DNA from 2 places in the Gudongella sp. QWL-04 genome. Region 2 is predicted to be linked to the other one. Evidence: a T-box and tRNA genes for the amino acid it is inferred to sense, from the RefSeq annotation. Region 2 holds a T-box; the other holds one or more tRNA genes.

Region 1 (14,832 bases), 400 kb from region 2:
ATTTATTCATTTAAGTAATAACGCCTCAGATATTTGATCAGTCTGAGGCGTTATTACTATTTCTTATTTTTCGTTATTCAGGAACGCTGAGGCATCCTTTGACACCTGCAAAATTATCTCAATCCACTTAAGCTTATTTTCTTCAGTAAATCTGGTATGAGGTCCGGATATAGAAATACATGCTAAAACCTCACCGTTGGCTCCAAATACAGGAGCAGCTACACAAGATACATCATCGTCTCGTTCCTCTACGTCGAAGCCATAGCCCTTCTCCCGTATGACCTTCAGTTCACTAAAAAGCTGTTTCTTCGTGGTGATGGTATTCCTAGTGAATTTAGTCATTACATAATCCTTGAGGATTTCATCCCTCTTACTGTCATCCATATACGCAAGAAAAATCTTCCCCGATGCTGTGCAATGTAAAGGCGCAGTAGCTCCTGTCTTCGTGAACATTTTTATTAGCTTGTCACTTTCCTCCTGTGCAATGTAAACAATAGATTTTCTATCCAAAACTGTAAGATTGGCAGTCTCCCCTGTCTCCTTCTTAAGCTTCACGAGAAACTGTCTCAGAGCTGCGCCAAGATTATTTTGGCTAAATGCTTTCATGCCCAGCTGCCACAGCTTCAAGCTTAGCTGATATTTTTTGGTCCTCTCGTTCTGAGTGATAAAGTTTGACTCTTTAAGGGTATTTAGCAGGTGATAGGTTGCGCTTACACCATAGCCTAAGCCCTCGCTGATTTCAGTTGCACCCATTTCTTGTTCGCTTTCAGCAATATAATTAATTATCTCCACGGCCTTTATCACTGAACCTATGGTTTTCCGCTGTTTAGTCTCTATTTCCAAATCGGCTTCCTCCCAAATATATGATATAATTATTGTATACTATTTTTCCCATCAGTAAAAGCACTATTTGCAGTCTAAATGCATTAAGGAGCTGTGATTTATGGAAATTCTAAAAATACCTATCAGTCCCAGTCCTGGGGAATACACATTCGTAGATCTTAAGAAGCTTCTGATCCTGGACATTGAAACCACTGGACTTTCAAGAGAGTATAACTGGATATATCTTATAGGTCTTGCCTATTATGAATCCGAGAAAAAGAAATGGTTTATAGAGCAATTATTTGCTGAAAATTCTTCGGAGGAAAATGATATACTTTCAGCTCTTTTACCCTATCTCAATTCAAGAACTCTTGTCGTCACTTATAACGGGGATTCCTTCGATCTTCCCTTCATTAAGGCTAGAATGGATAAGCATTCTATTTCTATGACGCCCATAGAGTCATTGGATCTTTATAAGCTTCTTAAAAATAATAGTGATTTTTTCGCTTTTCCCAATCTTAAGCTTAAGACTGTTGAAGAGAGCTTAGGAATTTTGCGGGAAGATCAGTACTCTGGTAAAGAATGTATTGATTTCTATAAAGAATTTATTAAAACGGGCTCAGCTGCTTTGAGAGAAATCGTCTTAAAGCATAATCACGATGATCTTTGCTCTATGCCTGAATTGCTAAGGCTTATCCAAATAGTCGGCGATAGTAAAACAGTAAGGGTCGTTAACAATGGCCAAACCATAAATCTGTATATTAAGGAGCTTGGAATTATTGAAGAGATGTTGCTCATAAATGGGACCTATACTTCAGACAGCGATGTCCCTATACGCTATTATGCTCAAGGTTGGTCATTGGATCTAAGGGATGACAACACTTTCAACATAGCCTATGAGATAATCTATGCGATAAGCGAGAGTGATCTCAAGGTTGCCCTGATAGACGTTGTTAATCTCGGAATCTCAGAAGAGGGCTTCTCAAACATGGATATGAGAATCCCTAACGGATATATAATAGTATCGGCAGGAAGAAATCTGAATACTGATAATATCAAATCCTTGATAATAAGGCAGCTTTCAGAAATATTAGTTTAAAACAGTAAAACTCATCATAGCGATGAGTTTTTCTCTTTGGTGGGCCTTCAGGGACTCGAACCCCGGACCTACCGGTTATGAGCCGGGCGCTCTAACCGACTGAGCTAAAGGCCCATTTATCATTTAATGATAAATGGTGGTGGACCTGGGTGGACTCGAACCACCGACCTCACGCTTATCAGGCGTGCGCTCTAACCGCCTGAGCTACAAGTCCTTGCTAAATAAAAATGGCAGGGGCGGAAGGAATCGAACCCTCATCGACGGTTTTGGAGACCGCTGTTATACCGTTTAACTACGCCCCTGTATTAAAATAATTCACAATACAATCCATCAACGCATCATGGGATGCAATGAATAAATTGGAGATTGTGAATAGATGGGATGGTGCCCAGAGCCGGAATCGAACCAGCGACACGTGGATTTTCAGTCCACTGCTCTACCGACTGAGCTATCTGGGCAGGTAACTACATTTTATGTAGTTGGTGGGCCTTCAGGGACTCGAACCCCGGACCTACCGGTTATGAGCCGGGCGCTCTAACCGACTGAGCTAAAGGCCCCCATCTTATGGCGGAGAAGGAGGGATTTGAACCCTCGCGCCCCTTATCAGGACCTACTCCCTTAGCAGGGGAGCCTCTTCAGCCACTTGAGTACTTCTCCTTATGGCGGAGAGGGTGGGATTCGAACCCACGTGGGCCGCAAAGCCCTAACGGTTTTCAAGACCGCCCCGTTATGACCGCTTCGGTACCTCTCCAAATGGTGATCCATCCGCGACTCGAACGCGGGACACCCTGATTAAAAGTCAGGTGCTCTACCGACTGAGCTAATGGATCATATTATATTATTGGTAAAAAAATATACTGCATGCAGTATAAGTGAACTAGGTAAAAATGGCTGGGGTGACAGGACTCGAACCTGTGGAATGCTAGAGTCAAAGTCTAGTGCCTTACCGACTTGGCTACACCCCAACACTATGGTGCACCTAGGAGGATTCGAACCCCCGGCACACGGATTAGAAGTCCGTTGCTCTATCCTACTGAGCTATAGGTGCATGATTATAAGCTTTAAGAGTTTACTGGAGCGGGTGAAGGGAATCGAACCCTCGCAACCAGCTTGGAAGGCTGGGGCTCTACCACTGAGCTACACCCGCATATTTATTAAGTTTAATTGGTGGAGGAGAGTGGATTTGAACCACTGAAAGCTTAGCTAACGGATTTACAGTCCGTCCCCTTTGGCCACTCGGGAACTCCTCCATATCTATTCCCTTGTTATGTATCAAACCCTAAAGGACATTTTCTCTTGTCCTGCGGAGCACTTTTGGAGCTGGCGAGAGGAATTGAACCCCCAACCTACTGATTACAAGTCAGTTGCTCTGCCGATTGAGCTACGCCAGCAATATTGCAGTGAATAATTTATCAGTGAACAGTGAATAGTTATTCGGGTCTCTCTTTTGGGTCTTTCGTTATTCACTCTTACTTATTCACTATTAGTTGAATTGTGGCGACCTGGAAGGGACTCGAACCCTCGACCTCCAGCGTGACAGGCTGGCATTCTAACCAACTGAACTACCAGGCCAATGGTAGTTAAAATCACAGTTCACAATTCACAGTTAACAATTATTTGCGACTTACTTACGGGTCTTTTTAATTGTGCATTGTGCATTGTAAATTGTTCATTGATAAAAGTGGTGGGCACAACAGGGCTCGAACCTGTGACCCCCTGCTTGTAAGGCAGGTGCTCTCCCAACTGAGCTATGCGCCCACTTTTTTTGGTGACCCTACCGGGATTCGAACCCGGGTTACCGCCGTGAAAGGGCGGTGTCTTAACCGCTTGACCATAGGGCCTTGATTTAATTGAAAATTGGTAGCGGCGAACGGATTTGAACCGCTGACACTGCGGGTATGAACCGCATGCTCTAGCCAACTGAGCTACGCCGCCACGTTAGACATTATGTTTGCACCCTCCGGGTACACCAAAATGGGTGTCTCCGCTGTCGCTATGACAGATATAATGGTTGCGGGAGCAGGATTTGAACCTACGACCTCCGGGTTATGAGCCCGACGAGCTACCAGACTGCTCCATCCCGCGTCAATATTTTAACCCTTTTGTGCCATAGAGTTATGGTGCCGAGGACCGGAATCGAACCGGTACGACTTTAAGGGTCGCAGGATTTTAAGTCCTGTGCGTCTGCCAGTTCCGCCACCCCGGCATACTCTGGCTCTCAGGGTGGGACTCGAACCCACAACCTACCGGTTAACAGCCGGTTGCTCCGCCATTGAGCTACCTAAGAATAGAGTCGGCTGCGTTAGCCAAATCATAGATTTGGACTGCGCGACATCTGACCTACTAAAGCTCACTTTCGTTCGCTAAGTTAGGTCATTAGTCGGCTGCGTTAGCCAAATCATAGATCTGGACTGCGCGACATCTGACCTACTAAAGCTCACTTTCGTTCGCTAAGTTAGGTCATTAGACTGGCAACTTCCTACTCTCCCAGGTCGTTTCCAACCAAGTACCATCGGCGTTAAGAGGCTTAACTTCTGTGTTCGGTATGGGTACAGGTGTCTCCCTCTTGCTATCGTCACCAGACGAAAACTAAATCTACTATAGAACAAACACTACTTACTACAATTCACAATTTACAATTCACAGTTCTCAGCTAAGATTCTTCGCTTACGCTCAGAATGACAATCACTATTCACTGTTCACTATTCACTGTTCACTGACTTAGGTCAAGTCCTCGACATATTAGTATCTCTTAGCTTCAAGCATTGCTGCTCTTTCACCTGAGACCTATCTACCAGGTCGTCTTCCTGGTGTCTTACTCACTTTCATGATGGGAAATCTCATCTTGAGGGGGGCTTCGTGCTTAGATGCCTTCAGCACTTATCCCGTCCAAACTTAGCTACTCAGCCATGCCTTTGGCAAGACAACTGATTCACCATAGGTTTGTCCATCCCGGTCCTCTCGTACTAAGGACAGCTCCTCTCAAATTTCCTGCGCCCACGACGGATAGGGACCGAACTGTCTCACGACGTTCTGAACCCAGCTCGCGTGCCTCTTTAATGGGCGAACAGCCCAACCCTTGGGACCTACTTCAGCCCCAGGATGAGACGAGCCGACATCGAGGTGCCAAACACCCCCGTCGATGTGGACTCTTGGGGGGTATAAGCCTGTTATCCCCGGGGTAGCTTTTATCCGTTGAGCGATGGCCCTTCCACGCGGTACCACCGGATCACTAAGTCCAACTTTCGTTCCTGCTCCACTTGTTGGTGTCGCAGTCAAGCTTCCTTCTGCCTTTACACTCTTCGCACGATTTCCGACCGTGCTGAGGAAACCTTTGAGCGCCTCCGTTACTTTTTAGGAGGCGACCGCCCCAGTCAAACTGCCCAACTGACAGTGTCCCCACACCGGGTTCACGGTGCCAGGTTAGAATTTCAGCATCACAAGAGTGGTATCCCAAGGTTGGCTCCACAAATACTGGCGCACTTGCTTCTATGCCTCCCACCTATCCTGTACATGCAATGCCAAAATCCAATGTCAGCCTGCAGTAAAGCTCCACGGGGTCTTTCCGTCCTGTCGCGGGTAACTCGCATCTTCACGAGTACTACAATTTCACCGGATCCTTTGTTGAGACAGTGCCCAAATCGTTACACCTTTCGTGCGGGTCGGAACTTACCCGACAAGGAATTTCGCTACCTTAGGACCGTTATAGTTACGGCCGCCGTTTACTGGGGCTTAAGTTCACACCTTCGAAGTTTCCCTCTAAGCATTCCCCTTAACCTTCCAGCACCGGGCAGGTGTCACCCCCTATACTTCGTCTTTCGACTTAGCAGAGAGTTGTGTTTTTGGTAAACAGTCGCTTGGGCCTTTTCACTGCGGCCACCCAAAGCTTGTATATCGTATGATATCCACTCCAAGTGGCACCCCTTCTCCCGAAGTTACGGGGCTATTTTGCCGAGTTCCTTAACAAAGGTTCTTCCGCTCGTCTTAGGATTCTCTCCTCACCTACCTGTGTCGGTTTGCGGTACGGGTGAAAATATTCTCGATAGTGGCTTTTCTTGGCAGTGTGGAGTCTGCAGCTTCTCTACTTGTTTTTCGATCCCCATCACACCTCAGGATTTCTAAGAAAACGGATTTGCCTGTCTTCTCTCCCTACGTGCTTAGACGTGCTCTTCCAATCGCACGCTCTGCATATCCTCCTGCGTCCCCACTTCTCTATTAACGAATACCTCCAGTACAGGAATCATAACCTGTTGTCCATCACCTACGCTTTTCAGCCTTGGCTTAGGTCCCGACTTACCCTGAGTGGACGAGCCTTCCTCAGGAAACCTTAGGTTTTCGACGGGTGAGATTCTCACTCACCTTTCGCTACTTATGCCAGCATTCTCTCTTGTGTAATGTCCAGCGCTCCTTTCGGTACACCTTCGTCCCTTACACAATGCTCCTCTACCGATGTATTAATACATCCCACAGCTTCGGTATCTGATTTTAGCCCCGGAAATCTTCGGCGCAAGGTCTCTCGACCAGTGAGCTATTACGCACTCTTTAAATGTATGGCTGCTTCTAAGCCAACATCCTGGTTGTCTGTGAAACCTCACATCCTTTACCACTTAATCAGAATTTTGGGACCTTAGCTGGTGATCTGGGCTCTTTCCCTTTTGACTATGAAGCTTATCCCCCACAGTCTGACTCCCAAGCTTATGAGTATGGCATTCGGAGTTTGATAGGTTTTGGTAACACTATGTGCCCCTAGACCATTCAGTGCTCTACCTCCATCTCATTCTCTCTTGAGGCTAGCCCTAAAGCTATTTCGAGGAGAACCAGCTATCTCCGAGTTCGATTGGCTTTTCACCCCTATCCACAGGTCATCCCATAGCTTTTAAACGCTACCGGGTTCGAGCCTCCATTTTATTTTACTAAAACTTCACTCTGCCCATGGATAGGTCACCCGGTTTCGGGTCTATGACATGCAACTATATTCGCCCTGTTAAGACTCGGTTTCCCTACGGCTCCGTAACTTAATTACTTAACCTCGCTGCATATCATAACTCGCTGGCCCGTTCTACAAAAAGTACGCGGTCACACTTTTAACGTGCTTCCACTGCTTGTAAGCATAGGGTTTCAGGTTCTATTTCACTCCCCTCCCGGGGTTCTTTTCGCCTTTCCCTCACGGTACTGTTCACTATCGGTCACCAAGTAGTATTTAGCCTTGGGAGGTGGGCCTCCCTGCTTCCCACGGGATTTCTCGTGTCCCGTGGTACTCTGGAGCACAGCCTGTGAGTATTCCATTTCGTCTACAGGGCTATCACCTTGTTTCGCAAAGCTTCCCAGCTTTCTTCGACTATGGATCACTCAATCTTTTGCTGTGTCCTCAACCCCTGATAAATCAGGTTTGGGCTCTTTCCATTTCGCTCGCCGCTACTTTGAAAATCGATGTTTCTTTCTCTTCCTCAGGGTACTTAGATGTTTCAGTTCCCCTGGTCTACCTCTCATGACTTATTTTATTGGGTCATGAGTACTTGAGGGTTGCTCAAGTGGGTTCCCCCATTCGGATATCTACGGATCGACGTCTATTTGCGACTCCCCGTAGCATTTCGGTGCTTATCCCGTCCTTCTTCGGCTCTTGGTGCCAAGGCATTCGCCCTATGCTCTTAATAACTTGACCTATTTCATGTTTGTTCTTTTTATTAGATTTAGTTTTCAATGTTCAATTGATCCAACCTTAAGTTGGGTCGTGGTGGAGATGAGGAGGATCGAACTCCTGACCCCCTGCTTGCAAGGCAGGTGCTCTCCCAGCTGAGCTACACCCCCACAAATTCAGTTAATAGTGAATAGTTAATAGTGAATAGTTGTTATGAATGCCTCTTTGGCTTTTGCTTGCCTTTTAGCTATTCACTGTTCACTCTTACTTATTCACTGATATTTTATTCTCCGCAGTCTCGAATCACAATTTCTTCCACTTGATACTCTCGTGAGAAATTGGTTCTCGTTGCGTTTAACCTACCTACAGCTCCCTTACGATCGCTGGGTTAGGTTATAACAAACAGTGTGAGATACTTATGAATGTATCTTCCTTAGAAAGGAGGTGATCCAGCCGCACCTTCCGATACGGCTACCTTGTTACGACTTCACCCCAGTCATTGCCCCTACCTTCGACAGCTGCCTCCATTGCTGGTTAGCTCACTGGCTTCGGGTATTGACAACTCCCATGGTGTGACGGGCGGTGTGTACAAGACCCGGGAACGCATTCACCGCGGCATTCTGATCCGCGATTACTAGCAACTCCGACTTCATGCAGGCGAGTTGCAGCCTGCAATCCGAACTGGGATCGGCTTTTAGAGATTTGCTTGCCATCGCTGGCTTGCTTCTCGTTGTACCGACCATTGTAGCACGTGTGTAGCCCAGGACATAAAGGGCATGATGATTTGACGTCATCCCCACCTTCCTCCGATTTGTCATCGGCAGTCTCTTTAGAGTGCCCAACTTAATGATGGCAACTAAAGACAAGGGTTGCGCTCGTTGCGGGACTTAACCCAACATCTCACGACACGAGCTGACGACAACCATGCACCACCTGTGTCCGCTGTACCCCGAAGGATAAAGGTCTATCTCTAGACCGGTCAGTGGCATGTCAAGCCCTGGTAAGGTTCTTCGCGTTGCTTCGAATTAAACCACATGCTCCGCTGCTTGTGCGGGTCCCCGTCAATTCCTTTGAGTTTCATACTTGCGTACGTACTCCCCAGGCGGAGTGCTTAATGCGTTAGCTGCGGCACCGAGGTTTGACCCCCAACACCTAGCACTCATCGTTTACGGCGTGGACTACCAGGGTATCTAATCCTGTTTGCTCCCCACGCTTTCGTTCCTCAGCGTCAGTATAAGTCCAGAAAGTCGCCTTCGCCACTGGTATTCCTCCTAATATCTACGCATTTCACCGCTACACTAGGAATTCCACTTTCCTCTCCTTAACTCAAGTCTGACAGTTTCAAATGCTTACGTAGGTTGAGCCTACGCCTTTCACATCTGACTTATCAGACCGCCTGCGAACCCTTTACGCCCAATAATTCCGGACAACGCTCGCCCCCTACGTATTACCGCGGCTGCTGGCACGTAGTTAGCCGGGGCTTCCTCCTTGGGTACCGTCATTATCTTCCCCAAGGACAGAACTTTACAACCCGAAGGCCTTCATCATTCACGCGGCGTCGCTGCATCAGAGTTTCCTCCATTGTGCAATATTCCCCACTGCTGCCTCCCGTAGGAGTCTGGACCGTGTCTCAGTTCCAGTGTGGCCGTTCACCCTCTCAGGCCGGCTACCTATCGAGGCCTTGGTGAGCCGTTACCTCACCAACTAGCTAATAGGACGCGAGACCATCTTTCACCGCTTAATCGCTTTGACTTATCTCTCATGCGAGTGATAAGTATCATAAGGTATTAATCCCAGTTTCCCGAGGCTATCCCTTTGTGAAAGGCAGGTTTCTCACGCGTTACTCACCCGTCCGCCGCTAAGATGATCCTTCGCTTAGTCCGAAAACTTCACTCCGGATCACTTCGCTCGACTTGCATGTGTTAGGCACGCCGCCAGCGTTCGTCCTGAGCCAGGATCAAACTCTCATTTAATAGTTTGACTAGCTCATATTATTTGTTCTTAAAAAATTGAAATCTTTGGTTTCATTCAAAGTTCTCACACTGTTTAGTTATCTAGGTTCACTCACCCCTGCTCGAGGCGACTTGCTTAGTATAGCATCTATACTTAAGCGGTGTCAACAGGTTTTTTAAGGTTTTTTTATGCATCCTCAAATGTAGTGCTGACTTTATAAATATTACCACCTTTTACCCTCAAAGTCAACGGGTTTTTATAAATAATTAATGTCAAAATGGCCTGTAATTGTTATGGAAGATGACTCTATTTAGCCATTCCCTTTGAGTACTTAGCAATCATATTACCCAATGCAATTGAGTAAAGTTTAGTTTCCTTGTCATCTGATCTAGATACTAAAACTACAGGAACTTTTGCTCCCATGATTATGCCGGCTGATTTTCCACCTGCCAAATATGTTATAGTCTTGCCTATACCATTGCCCATTTCAATGTTTGGAACAAGCAACACATCCGCCTCACCAGCCACTTTCCCGGGAAATTTCTTGATCTGGACTGCTTCTTTTGACAACGCCAAGTCCAAGGCCATCGGTCCCTCAACTACCACATCATCTCCAAATCTGCCTTCCTTCCCCAGTCTTTCCAATTCTGCGGCATCAACTGTTGCCTGCATCTTCGGATTGACCTTTTCCTTAGCAGCTAATACAGCAACCCTTATCTCTTTATTACCCATAGCTCTCGCTACGGCCGTTGCATTGTCAATAATCTTAGCTTTATCCTCAACATCAGGGTATAGGTTCATTCCCCCATCAGTTAAATATAGCAGTTTAGGATAAGTGTTGACCTCATAAACCATTACATGGCTTATCAGGCTGTTTGTTCTTAGCCCCCATTCCTTATTTAACACTGCCTTTAGTAATATTGAAGTGTCTACCAAGCCCTTCATTATATAGTCTGCTTCTCCCGAGGATACAAGCCTTACCCCCATTTCAGCAGCCTCTTCAAGGCTGGATGTCTCTATGAACCTGAAGGCTGATATATCTAGTCCTAGCTTTTTTGCAAGGTCAAGGGTCTCCTCCTTTGATCCTATAAGAATTGGATCACTTATCCCCATCTCCGCACTTTCTATAACAGCTCCAAGTACATCTTCATCCTGGCAAGCAACTACAGCAAGCTTCATCCTGTTTCCCTTTAATTCCATTAATTCATCCAGTGAATTGATCATATTGATCCTCCCTTTTCCTTAATGTAGTTTTCCAATGAATTTAGCTGTGCTTTTACACCTTCATCATTGGGGTTAAGTCTATGAGCAGTCCTAATGTCAAGCAGGCCGTTATCAAGGTCTCCCAGATTGAGCCTTCCAAGCCCTCTATTGAAATATAACCTATAGTCCTCTTCGCATTTTACTAGCCCAGTAGTAAAAATATCTATGGCGGCATTGATATCTCCTTCGTTGAAATAGGATATACCCAGCTCATTATAGGTATCTGCCACGTCATCCTTTAACTCTAGTGAGATGTTTAAGAACTCTAATGCATTATCAAAATCTCCATAGCCTCTGTAAGCCAGGCCGATCAAATAATTCACATACCAATTCTTGGCTTCTGCAGGTAGAAGCTTTAGAAGATGATCAAGTGCCAGATCAAACTTCATATTATCCATATAGGAAAGTGCCATCTCGGTTCTATACTCAGGTTCTATGGACTCTAGCTGAAGTCTTATCTCTTCCTTTCTAAGGTCATCAAGATCAAGAATTAGCACCTTATCCCAGGTCAATTTTGCCTTTGCGAATTGGTTGTGGTATCTGTAGTGATACCCAAGCTTGTAATATGCAGGGTAATACTCCGAGTCTTTTTCAAGGATTTCCTCAAGGAGCAAGGTTGATTCATGTAGAAGCTTGACCCCCTTAGATTGGTCTCCTGAGTGAAGCATTCTCTCCGCAAGGAGTTCAAGCACAATTGCGTAATAGAAATCACCATCTTGTGAAGGTCTCAATTGATCAAGTGTACGAAGATACATCCCGCTTGAATCCAAATCCCCATTTTCAAGCTCTTCGAGTGCTTTTCTTAACAAAAGCTTATCAACATCAGTACTATAGTTTTTCAGGATCTTAATATAATCATTCTTGTGGGGGAAATTATCGTCAGCTCCCAAAGTATATGCTATCCCCTCGATTATCTGATCAAGAGATATCTCCTTATCCTCACCCGAATTGCTTAAGTCCTTGATGAGCTTCTCAGTAATTACAGGAAGAGGAAGATCAGGATCTAAGCCAATAAGTGTAAGTCTTTCACCACTTTTCCCTTTGAAGCTTACAAAACCTACATCCTTTGATTTACTTGAAAAATACTTGTCTGCTTCCTTCATTGCTACCTCCTAAAATTTTCGCATGAACTGCCTTTTTCTTCTAGTTGACCCATTAAGCAATACAAAAAGATGCCCTCTATATAACATTCCGACGGAAATAATAGCTCCTGAAGCGATAAGCATGATGAACCAACTGATCCCTCCTGATCCTCTTCCTAAAAATCCAGATCCAAAAATTTCATTTGTGAAAATATATATCAAAATCATAAAAATAATATTTGGAGTCAGCCAATTTAGCCAGTTCTCTTTCATGAATCCAAACGTAGACATAATCGTGTCCAGTGGATCTCGGTCTTTAATGTATATCGCTTCAGGTAGTGGATTAAGAATTACTAATACTATAAAAGGCAATACCCAGTATATTGTGTAAATCATCGGCCCTATGATACTTGCAAGGAGATCAAGCACCATACTTGATATATAAAATATGAAAAATATCCCATATACCTTCCACAGGTAATGAGTCAACCCATATCTGGCATCCTTCCACCTAAAACGATTATAAACTATTATATTCCCTAATAGGAAAAGGTAGCTTGATATAAGCGCACTCTGCAGTATCGCCATTATGATACCACCGAATATGCCTACTGGTCCTGAAAGTAGATAGCCCATCAAGAATGATGCCCCAAACCCAAATATTACATATGCAAACCCTACAAGCAAAACCTGGGGGTTCTTCTTGATATTTTCTGTCGTTTTTTTTAATACCTCTCCATTGACGTAAGCCATATCTTGTACAATATTCAATCCAATACCTCCCTGATGAATTTTGTTACATCAAATATCTTTTTATCTTCACTCTTTACCTGAGGACTGTATATCATGACAGCAGTTTCTTTTTCATAATATGAGTATGGCGGCTTTGTATTAATTATCTTGAAAATGTCTGATCTGAAATACTCAACTCTGATCCTTTTGATAAGATCTTTTGTTGATGTCTCAAGCTCCTCTGGGATATAAGTTTTAACTAACTCAGTCTTTCTCAGAATATCATGAAGCGTGGACCCTTTAAGGAAATTGGTTTTACCAAAAGCTCTTGGAGGCTTATTTGAATCATTGTTTATATAGTAGTCCAGTTTAATGAGATCACTTATAAGAGTCAAATCCTCAAGCTTTGTGCTTTTGCAGAAATCAAACAGGATATTGTATAAAGACTCCCTGCTTTGAGCTTGATCATACAACCTTGTCCTCCTCCAATATCCAGAAAAGACTTCGAAAAACTTAAATGCGGATTTGAAATATTTGCTGGATATATGAGTTATGCTGTACTTAAAAAGCCTTTCATTATAGTATCTTTCAACCAATTCCTCAATGTCTTTTAGTCTTATTAAATCATCGTAGCTCAGCCATTTGGTCTTTAAAACCTCATATGGAGCCTTGTCAAGGAATTCATAACCATGGAGTTCTGCCTCATTTCGAAGTCTCGAACCTTTAAGAAGCTTAAGGAATCCTAATTGTATCTTTTCAGGATTTATATCAAAGAGGTCATCAAAAGATTTACCAAATCTATGATAATCCTCAAATGGAAGTCCAGCAATGAGATCCAGGTGCTGGTGTATATTTCCGTAAGAAGCTATAGCCTCTGAAACCTTTCGCAATTTCATAAAATCCGTAGTTCTACCTATTGAGTCTATTGTATCCTGGTGAGTCGACTGAACGCCGATTTCAAATTGGAACAACCCTTTCCTAAGTCCTTTGAAAAACTCCAGCTGCTCCTGGTCTACAAGGTGGGCTGTAATTTCCGCATGAAAGCTTGTCATTTGCTTTGAATTTAGAGCTACATGCTCCATTATTTGCTGTGCAAAACTCTTGTCTGCATTAAATGTCCTATCGACAAATTTAATCTGTCTGGCACCAGAGCCTATCAAGAAGTCCAAATCTGTTTTCACTCTATCTATTGAGAACCTCCTTAATCCATGAATTGTTGAGGATAGGCAGAACGCACAATTGAATGGACAACCCCGTGATGCCTCATAATATACTATCTTATTTTCTAAATTGTCATCATTCGAGTATGGAAATGGTATGTCGTCGAGATGCTTTATAAGTTGTCTTTGAGGATTTATAAATACTTCATCCCCTTTTCTGTAAGCCAAACCATCGATTTCAACTACATTCTTTCCAGTGACCAATTCTCTGAAGGTTTCTTCACCTTCTCCATAAATCACCATATCTATAAATCTATTGTCCTTTAGTATCTTAGCCGGATCATATGATACCTCAGGGCCACCAAGGAGAATCCTGGTTCCTGGAGATACTATTTTGATGATTCTTGAAATATTTAAAACCTCTTCAATATTCCAAATGTAGGTGGAAAAACCCACTAGATCCGCTTTGATCCGAAATATTTCGGCGGCTATTGAGTCGATCCTCTGATTTATTGTGAACTCTTCGATCTTAATGTCACAAAATCCACCAGCATATGCCTTAAGATATCTAATGGCAAGGTTTGAGTGTATATATTTTGAATTTACAGCAACCAATAAAGTCTTCATATAATACCTTCCTTACAGTAATTTGACTGTAATCATATTCTATAACAAAAGCACCTGCGTGCCAATCGATTTTACCCTCAAGGTATTGAATCTTTAGCTTAAACATTATAGAATGAATAAAGAACATTTGAAAGGGGACAAAGAATGAAACACTTTGATTTCGACAGAATATCAATACAGGAAATGTCTAAGGATGACATGCTTTTGATCATTGAAGCCCTTGAGTATACAGGTAAATCAACTAATATTGATCAGTTCCTCCAGCTTAGGAGCAATATTCTCCAAGAACTGGCATCTCTTGCTGAGATGCCACAGGATAAATTTCTAGAATACTTAAAGGAAGAGACTCTGTCGATTTGACAGAGTCTCTTTTTACATTTTATTTGGTGCATCTATTCCAAGTAGTCCTAATCCGGTCCTTATGACGGTTTTTGTGGCAAAAGTCAAGGCAAGCCT
Region 2 (14,832 bases):
GTCATAAGCTTGGACTCAGGATCTATGACCTCCAGCCTGACCTTTCCGTATTCTCTTGCAGAAGCAGCCTCAACATTGCCTCCCAGTACATAGGACATGAGCTGGGCACCGTAGCAAATCCCAAGGATAGGTATCCCAGACTCCAGAAGCTCTCTGCTTACTGAAGGCGCTCCCTTTTCATAAACACTATTGGGACCCCCAGTAAATATTATTCCCTTCGGCTCCATGGCCTTTAACTTCTCTAGGCCTATGGTATAAGGATGGACCTCACAGTACACATTCATTTCCCTTACTCTTCTGGCAATCAGCTGATTATACTGACCTCCAAAATCGAGGACTATGATCGTTTCTCTCTCCATCAAAACCTTTCCTCCCCCTGTACTTTGAAATAATCTCCCATGTAATTCTCAATAAACAATTCCTCAAGACCCCAAGAACTCTTCAACTTCCTGTATTCAAGGACAGCCTCTGGCCTGTAAGCTTCATGCGTCTTTACGGCTCTGATCATGATGTTTTTTGGAGTATGCTCCATATCTACAAACTCCAATATCTGAACCTGGTAGCCTAATATTTCAAGTATACTCCCCCTGATACTGTCTGTCACCAGAGAACTTAATCTTTCTTTTATTATCCCATGCTTGAGCATTCCGTTTAGCTCTTCATTTTTTATCTTCGAAAAAAGCTCATGCTGACAACAAGGTACACTCATAATGACCCTTGCACCCCATTGTGCTGCCTTTGCCAAAGCTATGTCTGTAGCGATGTCGCAGGCATGTAATGTGACAACCATATCGATCTCTGATCCAGGCACATAGTCCGCAATATCTCCACATATAAACTCAAGATTTCCATAGTCCAGCTTTTCGGCGGTATCGTTGCAAAAGTCTATTACATCCTTCTTAAGGTCCATTCCTACGATATTTATATCCAATCCCCTGACTGATGACAGGTAGTGATAAAGTGCAAAGGTCAGATAGCTTTTCCCGCAACCGAAATCCACTATTTTGATCGTCCTGTTACCCTTCAGTGTATCCACGGTATCCTCGACAAGCTCTAGAAATCTGTTGATCTGTCTGAATTTATCATATTTTTTCTTGTACACGGCACCCTCGGGTGACATTACCCCAAGATGTACAAGATAGTCAACCGGCTCGCCATCCTGCAGGATATAGTTCTTTTTTCTGTCGTGGGTTAGCTCTACCAAATGTTTTTTAGAGGAAACCTCCCTTATCCTGGCAGCACCCTTTTTGCTAACCAGAACCTGATACTCCCCTTCAGCAGTCTTAAAATCTCCCTGCTTGAAATCCAGCAGCAAAAGCTGCATAATAAGCTCTGATGCATCACCAGGATCCAGGTTTTCATGGGTCACCTTGTTTTGGAAGTGTCTCTCAAATTGATACTTTGTCATACCCTTCTGATCAAAGGGCTTGATGGTTACTTTCAGGGGACCATCCTCCGACTTCCTTTTTCTGTTGCTTATAATTGCTTTGGACAGGCTCCCCTTTATAAAAAGCCTGTCCATCAGATCTCTCAACCCATTGTCTTCCATCCTTGAATCAACTCCTCCATTACTGTGCCAATAGGCTCTCTAAGAACAAAATCTGCTTTTCTGTCATAGCTGGTCTCGGTCTTATTTATCAAAACCAGGCAATCTCCCCTGTAGTAGTCCACCAAGCCTGCGGCCGGGTACACATTTAGAGATGTACCACCTATTATCAGTATCTCAGCCTTGCTGATATAATCAATGGCTTTGTCGAATACCTCCATATCTAGGCCTTCCTCATAGAGCACCACATCCGGCCTTACAACTCCGCCGCATTTCGAGCACCTGGGAACACCCTCAGACCCGAGAATATGCTCCAGACTGTAGGTTTCACCGCAGCTTACACAGTAATTTCTATGGATCGATCCGTGAAGCTCAAGCACGTTTCTTGATCCTGCCAGCTGATGGAGCCCATCGATATTCTGTGTTATGACAGCCTTGAGCTTTCCCATTTCCTCAAGCTTTGCAAGGGCTATGTGTGCCTTATTGGGAAGTGCATCCCTATAAATCAGATTGCTCTTATAAAAGCTGAAGAACTCTGCGGTATAGCTCCTGAAAAAGCTGTGGCTAAGCATCTGCTCGGGAGTGAAGCCTTTGTTTGACTGAGAGCTGTACAAGCCTTTGGCTGAGCGAAAGTCAGGTATCCCACTTTCTGTGGAAACTCCTGCCCCACCAAGAAAGACGATATTACTGCTATCACATATTCTTTTTTTCATGGTATTCAACTGGTCCATCATTATCTACTTTCTCCTATGATGTAGTCCTTGAGAGACCACCTTACACTATCAACGAAGTCACTGGACGCACCCCAGTCAAAATTGAAAACCAGCCCCTGGGAGCTTCCAGTAGATACCACTCTCAAGTCCGTCACCCCTTCAAGATTGTCTAAGATGACTATCAATGCAGCCCTGTTGCTGGATCTGAAAAAATATTTCTCAAAGATCAGGGTTCCCGTCAGCTTTCCATCGCCTATATCGAGTATCTCCTCGTGTACCAGCTCAGAGTTTTGGCCCTCTTTAATGAGCTCCATTGCCTGGATCAAAGGTAAACTTACCTTAAAGCCTGTTTTACTCATGTCCATCATCCCCCTTCTCCGTTTTGATCCTGAATATGAAATAGTAGTGCTTAAAAAGATCTATGGCTGCCAGCATAACCTTGAGCCACAGCTTGTCTACTGTGAAAATGCTGAGCCATATCATTGAGGATGACAGCGTTGAGATCATAAGCTTTGTCTTAAGAGTCATGGAGCGTTTTTTCTCAAAATCCTCAAGATTATTCTTATATAGCTTTGTCGATCTGAACCACATGCTGAACCTGTCTGAGCCCTTTGCAAGGAAAAAAGACCCCAGAAGAAGCAGTGGAGTAGTTGGAAGCACAGGTACAAAGGCACCTACTGCTCCTATTGAAATCGATAAAAAACCAAGTGAAATATAAACAAACTTCATTAGACCAATCCTTTATGCAAGTTTTTGTATAGTTATGAACTCAAGATTTATATGTCTGTTGTGCTCCGACAGCTCCCTAAGCGTTGCAACTACTGCCTTGCTGTAGGTTTCCTGATCAGCCTCGTCGTGGTCCTCCCAATTGTAGATGCACAGCCTGAGGTCTTCCTTAAGATGACTCATTGCATCCCACATTGCATCGAGATTATTTCCATGGTATTCAGGAATCTGAACCTTCCTTTTCATATATGGGTTGAACGTCTCTTTTTCGTGAAATTTTTTGAAATCCAACAAAATTGTCCTCATACCCATCCTCCTCAATACAGTTGATCAAAGGATTCGTAGTGATCCTCTGTGTAAAAAATCAGTCCGTCATTTGAATAAACAATCCTTTCGCTGCCCCTGTAGCCTCCCTCGTAGTTTATGTCGCATTCATAGTAGATTCTTCCATCCTCCTCAGGCAGCAGTTTTTCCCTGTTCCCGAATCTGTCTCCGCCTATGCTCATTTTATCCGTTACGTCCCAGAGATTCCCCTTCTGAGGATCCCAGCCCAGCTTTGAAGCTTCGGATTTAGTAATGTAATTGTCTGGAAGTCTGCCATAGGTGTGTAGGAAAAGTGCTACGTCATCAGCTGAGGTATAGTATCCGGCCTCGTCAATCTCTGAGGTCTCCTCAGGAGTCTCCACAGGCTCCTCAGACTCGCCAACTTCCTCCAGCTGGGGCATTTCCACCTCTATCTTTTCCGGTTCCTCTACGGCTGTACTGCATCCCACAAATGTAGCAAGTGCTATCAATAAAATCAATAAGAGCGAAAGCTTCCCTCTGTATTTATGCATCATCTGTATTCCTCCTGATATTAGTCTCTTTACTTCTTACCCTTATGAGACCACAATGAAAACCAACTTTATTATTCTGTTCCCAGCTTGAGATTTGTGGAATCCATATCTACGCTGTGGACTATGCTGTAAACAAAATCGTATAGGTATTCTGATTTGGTCTTAATGAAAAGCTTATATATCGGTGCTTCAATAAGCTCCTCTTTTATAGGATATACTGTCCCTTCAAACTGTCTGAGATTAAGGTCCTTGACCATCTGAGCCATTTCTTCGATCTCATCCTCAGTATACATTCCAAGAAGCTCAAGCTCCTCCCTGGCTATATTATATGGTCTTCTACCAAAGGTCTCCTTTGAGTAGCTCTTGAAATCAAGCAGATTGGGATCATCCTTTTTTTGCTCTCTTGCCCAAGTTTCCACATCTACCCTCTGCTTGCTGTATTCGAATCCTCCGTCAGCACTATATTCAAGAACTCCATACTGATGAGGATACACTATAAGGGCACTGTTAACTATGTCATAGACCTTAGGATCTTTGGGGTCGTCCCTCTTTATATCCTGGATATGGATATGCCCGCTGAAGTTGATTTCTATACCAAGCTCCCTGAACAGCTCTACTGCATCCATAGTATTGCTTAAATACGTACCATTTACATCCCGCGTGCTGTGCCTCATCAAAGGATGGTGCATAACAGAGATCAGCCTGGCACCCTTTGCATTTGCCATTTCAGAACAATTTCTTATCCATTGGGCCGTTTCCTCTGTTATATAGCCGTCTCCGGTAGGCATGCTGAAGTCCCCGAAATACTTGTTTGAGTCGAGCATAAGGAGCCACAGATCCTCAGAGGGTGCCGCCAGATAGCTCAACGTTTTCTCGTCAAAGGATATCCCTTCATCGTATCCAAACCCGGAGTAAATCTCCTTAAATTCCTCGTGAGTTATATTCTCAGCTGAATACGGAGCACCCTCCTTGTAGCCGTTTGCCCAGATGCTCAATACATCATGGTTGCCCGGGATGACATAAACCTTCGTACCAAGCTTCTCGATCTCTAAAAACCTCTTGGAAAGCTCCCTGTGATTCTCAGCCTCGCCATTATAGCTAAGGTCTCCGCTTAAGATCAGTATATCCGGTTTTTGAACCTTTATATCCTCATAAAAGGAATCCATTATCTCCTCTGAGTATAGAAGTTGCTTCCCGTCCCTTGTCACTGCAAAAGACTCAAAGCCCTCGCTAAAGTCTGTAAGGTTCTTGTCAAAATAGTGTAGATCAGTTGCTATAAAAATGCTGATATCGCTGCCGGACTCGATGACAGCCTCAGAATTGTCAACGTTAAAGCCAATAAAGGCTATGACCGCAGCCAAGCCTATCATTATGATAAATGAAAATTTCCTAAGTTTCATACAGTACCTCATTTTAATTTTTTGCTCATCATTTTATCTCATCGGTTGTCCGTGGATATAAATAGTGATAAGCTTAAGGATATTGTAGCACATGGAGGGCTGTTATGGATTATCAAAAGGTCGTTGAAGGTATATTTATAGAAAGACCAAATAGATTTATCGCAAGGATAATGCTTCCGGAGGGAGAAGCTATCGCTCATGTAAAAAATACGGGAAGGTGCAGGGAGCTCCTGATACCTGGTGCAAGGGTATATCTTGAGGACCATGGAGAAAATACGACTCGTAAGACAAGGTACTCACTTATTTCCGTCTGGAAGGGAGACATGCTAATAAACATGGATTCTCAGGTGCCAAATGCCGTCGCAGCTGAAGCTCTGAAAAAAGGCCTGATCACAGAGCTTCCAAGGGCAGACCTGATAAAAAGAGAGAAGACTTTTGGTGATTCCAGGTTCGACATATATTATGAAGGCGGAGGGCAGAAGGGCTTTCTTGAGGTCAAGGGGGTAACACTTGAGGAGGATGGGATCGCAAGGTTTCCAGATGCCCCCACCATAAGGGGAACAAAGCACATAATGGAGCTTATCAAAGCAAAGAAGGATGGCTATGAAGCCTCCATACTATTCCTGATCCAGATGAAGGGCCCAGCAAGCTTTGAACCAAACAGAAGCATGGACCCCAGCTTCGCAGATGCGGTAGAGCTTGCAAATAACAGCGGGGTCCGGATACTTGCCTATGATTCCATAGTAACCCCGAATACAATACACATTGGAAAAAGCCTTAAAAAATAACAGCCCGCAAAAATGCGGGCTGTATCCATTAGTTTTTCTCTAGAAGCATGCCTGTTTCCAGACCGTTTAAGTCTTGCTTCTCCATATCAGCATTGTCTGATGCGATGATTTCCGTCGCCAGAGTCTCAGACTTTATAAACTCCTCGTATTCCTTCACTGCTTCTCTGATAGGCTCTTCTCCATTGAAGAATATCTTTATCGTATCAAGTATCTCGTAACCGTTAGCCTTTCTCATCTGTTGAACCTTTGAAATGAACTCTCTTGCGTAGCCCTCATCCAAAAGCTCCTTGGTAAGAGTTGTGTCCAGGATCACGAAAAGGTTGTTTTCCATGACCACGTTGAAGCCTTCCTTGGAGGATATGGTCACCTGTACAAAATCCTTCACTATCTCGGTATCTGCTCCGTCAAGGTTCATCGTTACCTTACCTTCTCTTTCAAGAAGATCAGCAAGCTCCTTGGAGTCAGCCTCAGCCAATGCCTTTCCAAAGGACTTTATCTTAGAACCCAGAGTCGGCCCGGCTTCCTTGAAGTTCGGCTTAAGTGAGTAGTTCATAAACTGTGAAAGGTCCTTTTCAAATACGACCTTTTTCACGTTAAGCTCCTCCATCATAAGAGGTACCAGGTCACTGATAAGCTCTTCATATTTGCCATCTATAACTACCTCGTTAAGCGGCTGTCTTACCTTGATCCTTACATTCTCCCTCGAAGCTCTTCCAAGAGCCACAAGGTTTCTTACAAGATCCATTTTATCCTCAAGGTTCTTGTCCATAAGCTCAGCTCTTGCCTGAGGATAGTAGTCTATGTGGACTGATTCCCCGCCGGTAAGATTTCTGTATAGCTCCTCTGAAATGAATGGAACGAACGGTGCAATTATCTTGCAAAGGTCTACCATTATCTCATAGGTGGTGTTATAAACTGACTTCTTGTCGTCGTCAAGCTGAGTTGACCAGAATCTTCTCCTGTTTCTCCTTATATACCAGTTTGAAAGGTCCTCTATGACAAACTCCTGGATCGCCCTTACCGTTCTTGTAAGCTCAAATATGTCCATATTCTCCCTTGACTCGCTTAAAAGAGTATTGAACTTGGAAAGTATCCATCTGTCTATCTCAGGTCTCTCGTCATATGGCACAAAGAACTCTCTTGGGTCTATGTCGTCAGTGTTTGCATACATTGAGAAGAAATTGTATACGTTTCTTATACTTCTGAAGAACTTGGACTCAACCTCCTTCAGACCGTCTTCATCGAACTTGGTCGGAGTCCATGGAGGTGATACATAGATCAGGTACCATCTCAACACGTCAGCTCCGTATCTGTCGAACAGATCAAATGGATCTACCGTATTTCCTCTTGATTTGGACATTTTCTTTCCTTCCTTGTCCAATACAAGGTCATTTACCAGTACATTCTTATATGGCGACTGCCCCATTACAAAGGTTGATATCGCTATAAGTGAATAGAACCAGCCTCTTGTTTGGTCGATCCCCTCGCAGATAAAGTCAGCAGGGAACAGCGTGTCAAAGTCGTCCTTGTGCTCAAATGGGTAGTGCTGCTGAGCAAATGGCATTGCACCGCTGTCGAACCAGCAGTCGATTACATCCTTCTCCCTGGTCATTACTCCATCGCAATGAGGACAATTGAAGTGGATGTCGTCAACATATGGTCTGTGAAGATCTATATCAGGGCTTACTTCCTCTATTGCCCTGTCGATAAGCTCCCGTCTTGACCCTACGCTATCGGTATGCCCGCATTTGTCGCATCTCCATATTGGGAATGGCGTACCCCAATACCTGCTTCTGGATATTGCCCAGTCATTTACGTTCTCCAGCCAGTTTCCGAATCTCTTTTCGCCAACGAAGTCCGGGAACCAGTTGACGCTGTTGTTGTTCTCAACAAGCTTGTCCTTAAGCTTGGTCATCTCTATATACCAGGACGGCTTCGCATAATAGAGAAGCGGGGTCCTGCATCTCCAGCAGTGTGGATAGTTGTGGTCCATCTTTTCCTTCTTGAACAGCTTGCCGTTCTCCTTCAGCCATGCGATTATGTGCTTGTCTGCATCCATAACGAACATATCAGCCCATGGAGTGTCGGTGAATTTTCCCTCCTCTGATACAGGGTTAATAACGGGGAGTCCGTATCTCATCCCTGTATTGTAGTCATCCTCGCCAAAGGCCGGCGCAGTGTGGACTATACCTGTTCCATCCTCAGTCGTTACATAATCTGCAACTGTAACGTAGAAGGCCTTGCCAGGCACCTTCACAAATGGTATCAGCTGCTCGTACTCAAGGTGCTCAAGTGTGCTCCCCTTCATTTCCTCAAGGATCTCATAGCCCTCACCAAGAGTCTTATCGGCAAGAACCTTGGCTAATATATAAACCTCTCCATCCTTCCTTGCTCTTACGTATGTTTCCTCAGGTGAAACAGTTACGCACACGTTTGAAGGAAGAGTCCATGGAGTAGTAGTCCAGGCAAGAAGATATTCATCCTTGTCCTTTACCTTGAACTTGACTGTGACTGTCTCAGTCTTTATCTCCTCATATCCAAGGGCAACCTCGTGGGATGCAAGTCCTGTACCGCATCTTGAGCAGTATGGAAGTATCTTGTGTCCCTCATATATATAACCTTCTTTGTAGAACTTGTCCAGTATCCACCAAACTGACTCGATATAGTCATTGTCAAGGGTTACATATGGATTATCCATGTCGATAAGGTATGCCATTCTCTCTGTCATCTCTCTCCAGAGCTTCTCATACTTCCATACCGACTCTCTGCATTTCGCATTGAATTCCTCAAGCCCGAAGTTTTCAATGTCCTGCTTACTCTCAAGGCTAAGCTGCTTTTCAACCTCGATCTCTACCGGAAGGCCGTGGGTATCCCAGCCTGCCTTTCTCTTTACCTGGTACCCCTGCATAGTCTTGTACCTGCACGTAAGATCCTTAAGAGTCCTCGCCATTACGTGATGGATCCCCGGCTTGCCGTTGGCTGTCGGAGGTCCCTCATAGAAAATGTAGGTCTTCTCGGGGTCTCTAGATTCAACTGATCTGTGCAGAAGGTCGATCTGTTTCCAATACTTGGATATGCTGTCTTCCCTTGACTTTACAGGTTCGTTTGACAACTCATTAAACCTTTTCACCCTCATCTCTCCTTTTCATAAAAATAAGTCCCTAAGTCAAAGACTTAGGGACGAAATATCGCGGTACCACCCAAATTACAGGATCATCCTGTCACTCATTATTGTCTAACGTCTACACGCGGCACCCTACTCTTTTTCAGGTACCAAGCTCCGGGGTGATCTTCACCGAGTTCGACATAACAACCTTTCACCTAGCCTGGTCGCCTCTCTGAAATGCTTAAGCTCAACTACTGTCCCCTTCACAGCCCTATATTCGATTGTACGCTTGTGTAATAATATACCCGAAGGACTCTATTTTGTCAAGTCCTCAGCCATTTCTTCCTGAATCCTCCTAAGCCTGAATATCTCTGTGGTCTGATCCAGTTCGACCATATCGTAGGTCAGGAAGTCTCCTTTCTTTACGTCCACTTTCATCCTTGCGTTACCGTTAATAAGTCCTATTGGAACAAACTTTTCTTCCTTAGCCTTTCCGTACTCTTCGATGCTTCCAAACACTGTGTATTCACCGATTCCGTCAAGAAACTCCCCTGCCTTAAGGTCCTTCTTAGCCCGTGTTATTACCTCAGCCACCGGCAGGTCTCCCTTGGGAACTATTGAGCCCTCACCGTAAATTGCAGCCTTTGCTATTGAAATCGGGGTTTCAAGGCTTGTAAGGTGGTATGGCCTGAAAAGTACGTAGTTTGGACCATCCCCCATCTTAAGGAACCTCATCTCGCTGTGTACCTGCGGCTGATCTGTGGTGATAATAGCATATACTCCTGGTGCCACGCCAAAGGCAAAATCCACGATCCCGTAGCCGTTAAGTATCCCACCTTCCTCTTTGAGGGAATATATCCCTGGAAGCTGATCCACAGTGCCCGTGGGTCCGTGACCGCCTCTGATATCAGGTATAAAACCAGATGCATTTGCCATTGCAGCCATTTCGACCATGGTATTTGTTCCATCTATAAAGGATGCAAGCCTTAGCGGTTTTAGTCCAGATGACTTTGCCCTTTCCTCCACCTGATCAGGCGTCACATAAAAGTCCAGAGGGTTATTTTTCCCCTTTCCAAGGGCAAGAACCTTAAAGCCTGAAGCCACTGCAAAATCATACAGCTCCATTGCTGCACCCGGTTCGTCTCCAGCAGAGCCAGTATAAACGACCCCTGCCTTTTTAGCAAGCTTGCTTAGATACGGTCCTGCAACAACGTCAGACTCAACATTTAGCATTACAACATGCTTTCTGTTGTCGATAGAACCAATGGCAATCCTAGCTCCTGTTTCAGGTACTCCCGTGGCATCGACTACCACATCCACAAGATTTGCCTTCAAAGCCAGCTGGTAGTCATCAGTAACTACGAACCTGTTCTTCTCCATCCCTATATTTATATCTTCAGTGCTCTTTGCAATAACTATCTGTTCTCTTCCTATTCCTGCCAGCTGGAAGGCCTTCAAGGAATCCTCCAGCTTGTGGCTCACCACCACGGAGGGCTCCATTCCCCTGACTCTGAGCAGCTGGCTTACCAAGCCCTTGCCCATCATCCCAGCACCTACAAGACATACCTTGATAGGCTTATTCTGTGCTTCCAACTCCTCCAGCTTTTTCCTTAGTCCAAGCATAGCTTCCTCCTGAAATTTCGCTTAGGACGTTATAAAAACAATCCTATTCTATAATAAACCTGTTGTAGTAGCATTTCAACTAAAATTTGATGCTTGCACTGTTCCCTGCAATATAGCCGCTTGTCCAGGCCCACTGGAGATTATATCCTCCGCAGTCGCCGTCCACATCGAGAAGCTCCCCTGCAAAGTATAAGTCTTTAACAAGCTTAGATTCCATTTTCACAGGATCGATATCCTTGGTAAGCACTCCTCCTGCAGTAGTCTGTGCCTGACCCCAGCCATTGTGACCGATTACTTCAAAGCCCCAACAGGTCAGAATATGAGCAATGCTTCTTAGTTCATCTATGGAAATATCCTTTGCAATTTTATCCTTATCCATTCTCAATTCCTTGATCACAGGGATTATCAGCCTCTTATTGACCATTCCAATAAGAAAATCCTCAAGTCTTTTTTCAGGCATCCAACCTTTTCTCTTCTCCAGATAATCCAACAGCTCCTCCTCAGACTTGTTTAGGATGATAGAAACATCAAGCTTGACTTGCCTGGATCCTTCAAGGGCTATAACGGCTTCTCTACTAAGCTGAAGGATCGGTGGACCACTTATGCCGTAGTCTGTGAAGAGAATATCCCCATAGTCCTCCTTGACCAGCACTCCATTGATAAAAAGAGATGCCTTCCCAACTACTTTTGTGCCGTTGATTTGTTTAAGCTTGTCGCTTTTTAGCTTAAGCTGAACTAGAGATGGAGTGGCAGTAGCAACCTTATGCCCAAGTGACTTGGCGATAGGATACCCATTGCCGTCTGAGCCTGAAACAGGCATAGCCATACCACCGGTTGCAAGGATCACCTTGTCAGCAGATAGGCTTTCACCCGATTTAAGATATACCTTGAATTGACCATTCTTGACTATTTTGGATACGCTGCAGTTCACCCTTACCTCTACCCCAAGCCTGTCGGCCTCATATCTTAGAACATCGAGAACCGAGGAAGCCTGAAAGGAAAGCGGATATATCTTGCCATTGTCCTCTGACGCAGGAGCAATACCAAGATGCTCAAAAAATTCAATAACAGAGTCTCTTCCAAATATTGAAAGAGCCTTTTCAATAAACGCCTTATCGGAACCGTGAAAATGAACCAATCTTACATCCTCATTGGTGTAATTGCATCTTCCATTCCCTGTGGCAAGGAGCTTCTTGCCGACACGATCATTCTTTTCTAGGATAGTAACCACTGCACCATTTCTTGCAGCAGCTATGGCTGCCATAAGCCCGGAGGCCCCACCGCCAACTATTATTATTTTGTTCTTCATTGATATCACCTGACCTGTGTTAAAAGTAAAGGACTATGATATAGATTATATTAGAGTAGCCCCATAATAGCTATGGGACTACGGAAATTTTGTCTGTTAAATTAGTCGATTATTGGAGAAAAAGGCGTTCTTGAACTAAAGTATATATAGCTTAAAATGCTTATTTATCAACGCTTATCATAGATAAGCTCTCTCATATTGCCTTCCATTTACAGCAACATGTGTTCCAGCTCAAAATCCTTCGGAGACTAGCGAAGTGTTAAATAATAGTATCTTTTATCATCCTTTATCATCTCTATTGCATGCGCTACTGCACGCAAACCTATAGTTCAAGGATGTTGATTATTAGATGTTTTCGATTCATTGCTTCATCTCTGTTGCATTTAGATCTTTAATCCTCGAATGTATAGATTATAACACTGAATATGTGTGTGTATTTGCTTCGTGATTGTAGATAATAACCCCCGACCAACTGGGTCATTTAGAGCCGTTCTATAATATTCTAATTTATCATCAAATGTCTATTTTAAGACATTTCATCTCTTAAATGTACTGAGATATTCTGAATTATCCTGAGGGAGATGAGTTAATAGAGTTAAATATTTCCTGTCCAGATGCTTATTTTACAATATTTACACCTAATTTTAGTGCTTAATTTAACGGCTCCAAGGTATATTATTTCGTTGCCAAAACACATCAAAAACCAATGTCCTTTTGTGATTCTGCCTTGTGTTTATACAACTGAAATCATCTACCTCTACATACTTCGTGATGGAGTGATAATTCATTCCAGTCACTGCTCTCTTTTTTTTGTACTTTTTCCTTACATGAAATTAAATTCTCAGATATTATTGACTTGAGTAATTGTCAGCAAGTCCTTTCCTTCTTAGATAAGTGTGGTTACTTAATAGGGTATTATTTGAGGTATGTACTGGCAATTACTTTTTGTAATTTTGTCTGCCATTTAGTGGGTGCTACTAACAATTAGTATTCCCTTTCTAAGAAACAAAGTGGTAACCTTTTTCGTTGATATTCACACACATATAAGGAAGTAGACTAAAAATAATATATACCTTCAATTTTCAACTACTAGTTTATCATTCTCGATATATACTTTACCTTGACTGTTATTAATTGTTTGCCAATCAATTGTTCTTCGAGAGTTACCATTATCATAAGTAATAAAATATTTACTCTCAAATACAATAGGGTATTCCTTCCTCATTTTTTTCATTATGTCTATATAATCTTGCGCAGATTGCAGATAATCTTCAATGTCATAGTTATCGATGTATAAATCTTCAAAACGCATTTGCTTAAAATCAACGCTCTTCCGAACAAATTTAGATTCATTTAGGTCAAAATATAACCCTGCTTTTGATATATCCCTATTTATTTGGTAGATTAGTGGTTCATATTTAGTTTTGGCTTCAAAATATTCCATGACTTCTTCTTCCAAAATATCATTTCTTGAACGCATTTCTTCGAGCATAGTCAAGGCTTTATTCTGATTTTCTATAATTAAATCTCTATGTCTGTGCTCTGCCCTCTCTTTATCAAAAACTATAAATGTTGTTCTACCCGGATTTGGATAAAATTTATTTTCTACGTATAAGTTATAATAACTTCTAAAATAATCTCTTAGAACTGTTCCTCTATTAAAACCGTGAATAACTGTTATACTTGAATAATAATTCCTACAATAATCAACTATTTCATCAAAGGCTTTTCTTGATTTGCTTAGTGTAAGTCCATGGAAATCTACCTCCAAATCTAGTTCATATGGACAGTTGTCATAAAAATCCATTTTTTCACGCTTCTGATTTATATCTTGTTTAAGTGTGTTGAGTTGGAATTTTTCAACCTTTGAACTGTCCCATATAATTCTTACGCATGACAGTATTGATTTCCGTTTGTGGATAGTAATTCCTCTTGTGATTTTTCGTTCCAATAATTCATAGTTAACTATATTTTTTCTCTTATTCTTCCTATTTAATTCCTTATCAATCGGGTTTTCTAGAGTTTTTTCTACTTTCGATAGTGTATTATCATAACTTTCAGTTTTTACGTTTTCAACCTTTTTATCTATATCAATTTTGCTAGAAGTATCCAGAGTAACTTTTTTAAGATTCTCCTTCTTTCTATGCGGCTTAACTCCAGTAAAAGATTCAATTAAATAAAATAAGACAAAAATCGAAAAACCTATTAAAATAAAATATATATCATTCATAATTTCTTTTCTCCTATGTAAAATATCAAACTCTTGACAATCTAATACTGGAGATTTGCTATTTTACTCATTTATTCCTTATCTCAGCAAGTACTAGTTATAAGTTGTGTACTAATCCCTGTGGTGGTAAACATATAACATCAGATGTTTCACTGCCAATCAGAAATGATTGCTAAAGTGTGTGCAGAAGGGTCAATGACTATATAATTCTTGATTATTCATCATCCTGCCCATTCTTATTATTAAGCTGCCTATCAAGGGACTGTCTGATGAGTCTCATAACATAAGGGATCTCATCTATTTCAGATATAAATACCTCAACATCTCCATTACCCCATCTACCCATTCCAGTTACATCTCTACAAATTTCTTCAGGATCAACTAACTCTTTGAATGGCATATTTAGATTCAGTATTAATTTCTTAGCTTGGGATATAATATCAACAAAGTTTGTCTCAGCCTTGAAGGCAATATATTGCTTCAGGTATACCTCAGTTATCGCTGGGTCAAGGTCAAGTATCTTTTCTCTTAAAGCTGTGAAAAGCAAGCCCATTT

Evidence for each region. A T-box is a leader RNA that pairs with one kind of tRNA and senses whether it is charged. The one in region 2 lies ahead of ileS (isoleucine--tRNA ligase), so its partner is inferred to be a tRNA-Ile.
Region 1: it encodes a tRNA-Ile, which carries the amino acid that the T-box ahead of ileS (isoleucine--tRNA ligase) is inferred to sense. The anticodon was not compared.

Annotation. Positions count from the first base shown of each region.
Region 1 covers NZ_CM178754.1:608,329-623,160, reverse strand. The annotation lists gene AC4PHB_RS03135 (IclR family transcriptional regulator) at 64-843, opposite strand; gene AC4PHB_RS03130 (ribonuclease H-like domain-containing protein) at 944-1,921, shown strand; tRNA gene AC4PHB_RS03125 (tRNA-Ile) at 1,959-2,035, opposite strand; tRNA gene AC4PHB_RS03120 (tRNA-Ile) at 2,059-2,135, opposite strand; tRNA gene AC4PHB_RS03115 (tRNA-Trp) at 2,150-2,223, opposite strand; tRNA gene AC4PHB_RS03110 (tRNA-Phe) at 2,304-2,379, opposite strand; tRNA gene AC4PHB_RS03105 (tRNA-Ile) at 2,402-2,478, opposite strand; tRNA gene AC4PHB_RS03100 (tRNA-Ser) at 2,487-2,578, opposite strand; tRNA gene AC4PHB_RS03095 (tRNA-Ser) at 2,582-2,672, opposite strand; tRNA gene AC4PHB_RS03090 (tRNA-Lys) at 2,676-2,751, opposite strand; tRNA gene AC4PHB_RS03085 (tRNA-Gln) at 2,810-2,886, opposite strand; tRNA gene AC4PHB_RS03080 (tRNA-Arg) at 2,893-2,969, opposite strand; tRNA gene AC4PHB_RS03075 (tRNA-Gly) at 2,995-3,068, opposite strand; tRNA gene AC4PHB_RS03070 (tRNA-Tyr) at 3,087-3,171, opposite strand; tRNA gene AC4PHB_RS03065 (tRNA-Thr) at 3,237-3,312, opposite strand; tRNA gene AC4PHB_RS03060 (tRNA-Asp) at 3,417-3,493, opposite strand; tRNA gene AC4PHB_RS03055 (tRNA-Val) at 3,604-3,679, opposite strand; tRNA gene AC4PHB_RS03050 (tRNA-Glu) at 3,688-3,762, opposite strand; tRNA gene AC4PHB_RS03045 (tRNA-Met) at 3,780-3,856, opposite strand; tRNA gene AC4PHB_RS03040 (tRNA-Met) at 3,930-4,006, opposite strand; tRNA gene AC4PHB_RS03035 (tRNA-Leu) at 4,040-4,127, opposite strand; tRNA gene AC4PHB_RS03030 (tRNA-Asn) at 4,134-4,208, opposite strand; rRNA gene rrf (5S ribosomal RNA) at 4,388-4,504, opposite strand; rRNA gene AC4PHB_RS03020 (23S ribosomal RNA) at 4,644-7,583, opposite strand; tRNA gene AC4PHB_RS03015 (tRNA-Ala) at 7,654-7,729, opposite strand; rRNA gene AC4PHB_RS03010 (16S ribosomal RNA) at 7,997-9,532, opposite strand; gene AC4PHB_RS03005 (bifunctional enoyl-CoA hydratase/phosphate acetyltransferase) at 9,819-10,736, opposite strand; gene AC4PHB_RS03000 (tetratricopeptide repeat protein) at 10,733-11,878, opposite strand; gene AC4PHB_RS02995 (hypothetical protein) at 11,888-12,628, opposite strand; gene AC4PHB_RS02990 (B12-binding domain-containing radical SAM protein) at 12,625-14,376, opposite strand; gene AC4PHB_RS02985 (hypothetical protein) at 14,521-14,736, shown strand; gene argS (arginine--tRNA ligase) at 14,749-14,832, opposite strand, start outside.
Region 2 covers NZ_CM178754.1:211,065-225,896, reverse strand. The annotation lists gene guaA (glutamine-hydrolyzing GMP synthase) at 1-359, opposite strand, end outside; gene AC4PHB_RS01065 (class I SAM-dependent methyltransferase) at 359-1,549, opposite strand; gene AC4PHB_RS01060 (NAD-dependent protein deacylase) at 1,531-2,280, opposite strand; gene AC4PHB_RS01055 (DUF6054 family protein) at 2,280-2,618, opposite strand; gene AC4PHB_RS01050 (YbaN family protein) at 2,611-2,988, opposite strand; gene AC4PHB_RS01045 (barstar family protein) at 3,001-3,291, opposite strand; gene AC4PHB_RS01040 (ribonuclease domain-containing protein) at 3,303-3,824, opposite strand; gene AC4PHB_RS01035 (metallophosphoesterase) at 3,893-5,221, opposite strand; gene sfsA (DNA/RNA nuclease SfsA) at 5,326-6,009, shown strand; gene ileS (isoleucine--tRNA ligase) at 6,038-9,139, opposite strand; T-box leader at 9,183-9,391, opposite strand; gene AC4PHB_RS01020 (NAD(P)H-dependent oxidoreductase) at 9,431-10,738, opposite strand; gene AC4PHB_RS01015 (BaiN/RdsA family NAD(P)/FAD-dependent oxidoreductase) at 10,818-12,047, opposite strand; gene AC4PHB_RS01010 (hypothetical protein) at 13,123-14,277, opposite strand; gene AC4PHB_RS01005 (GmrSD restriction endonuclease domain-containing protein) at 14,492-14,832, opposite strand, start outside.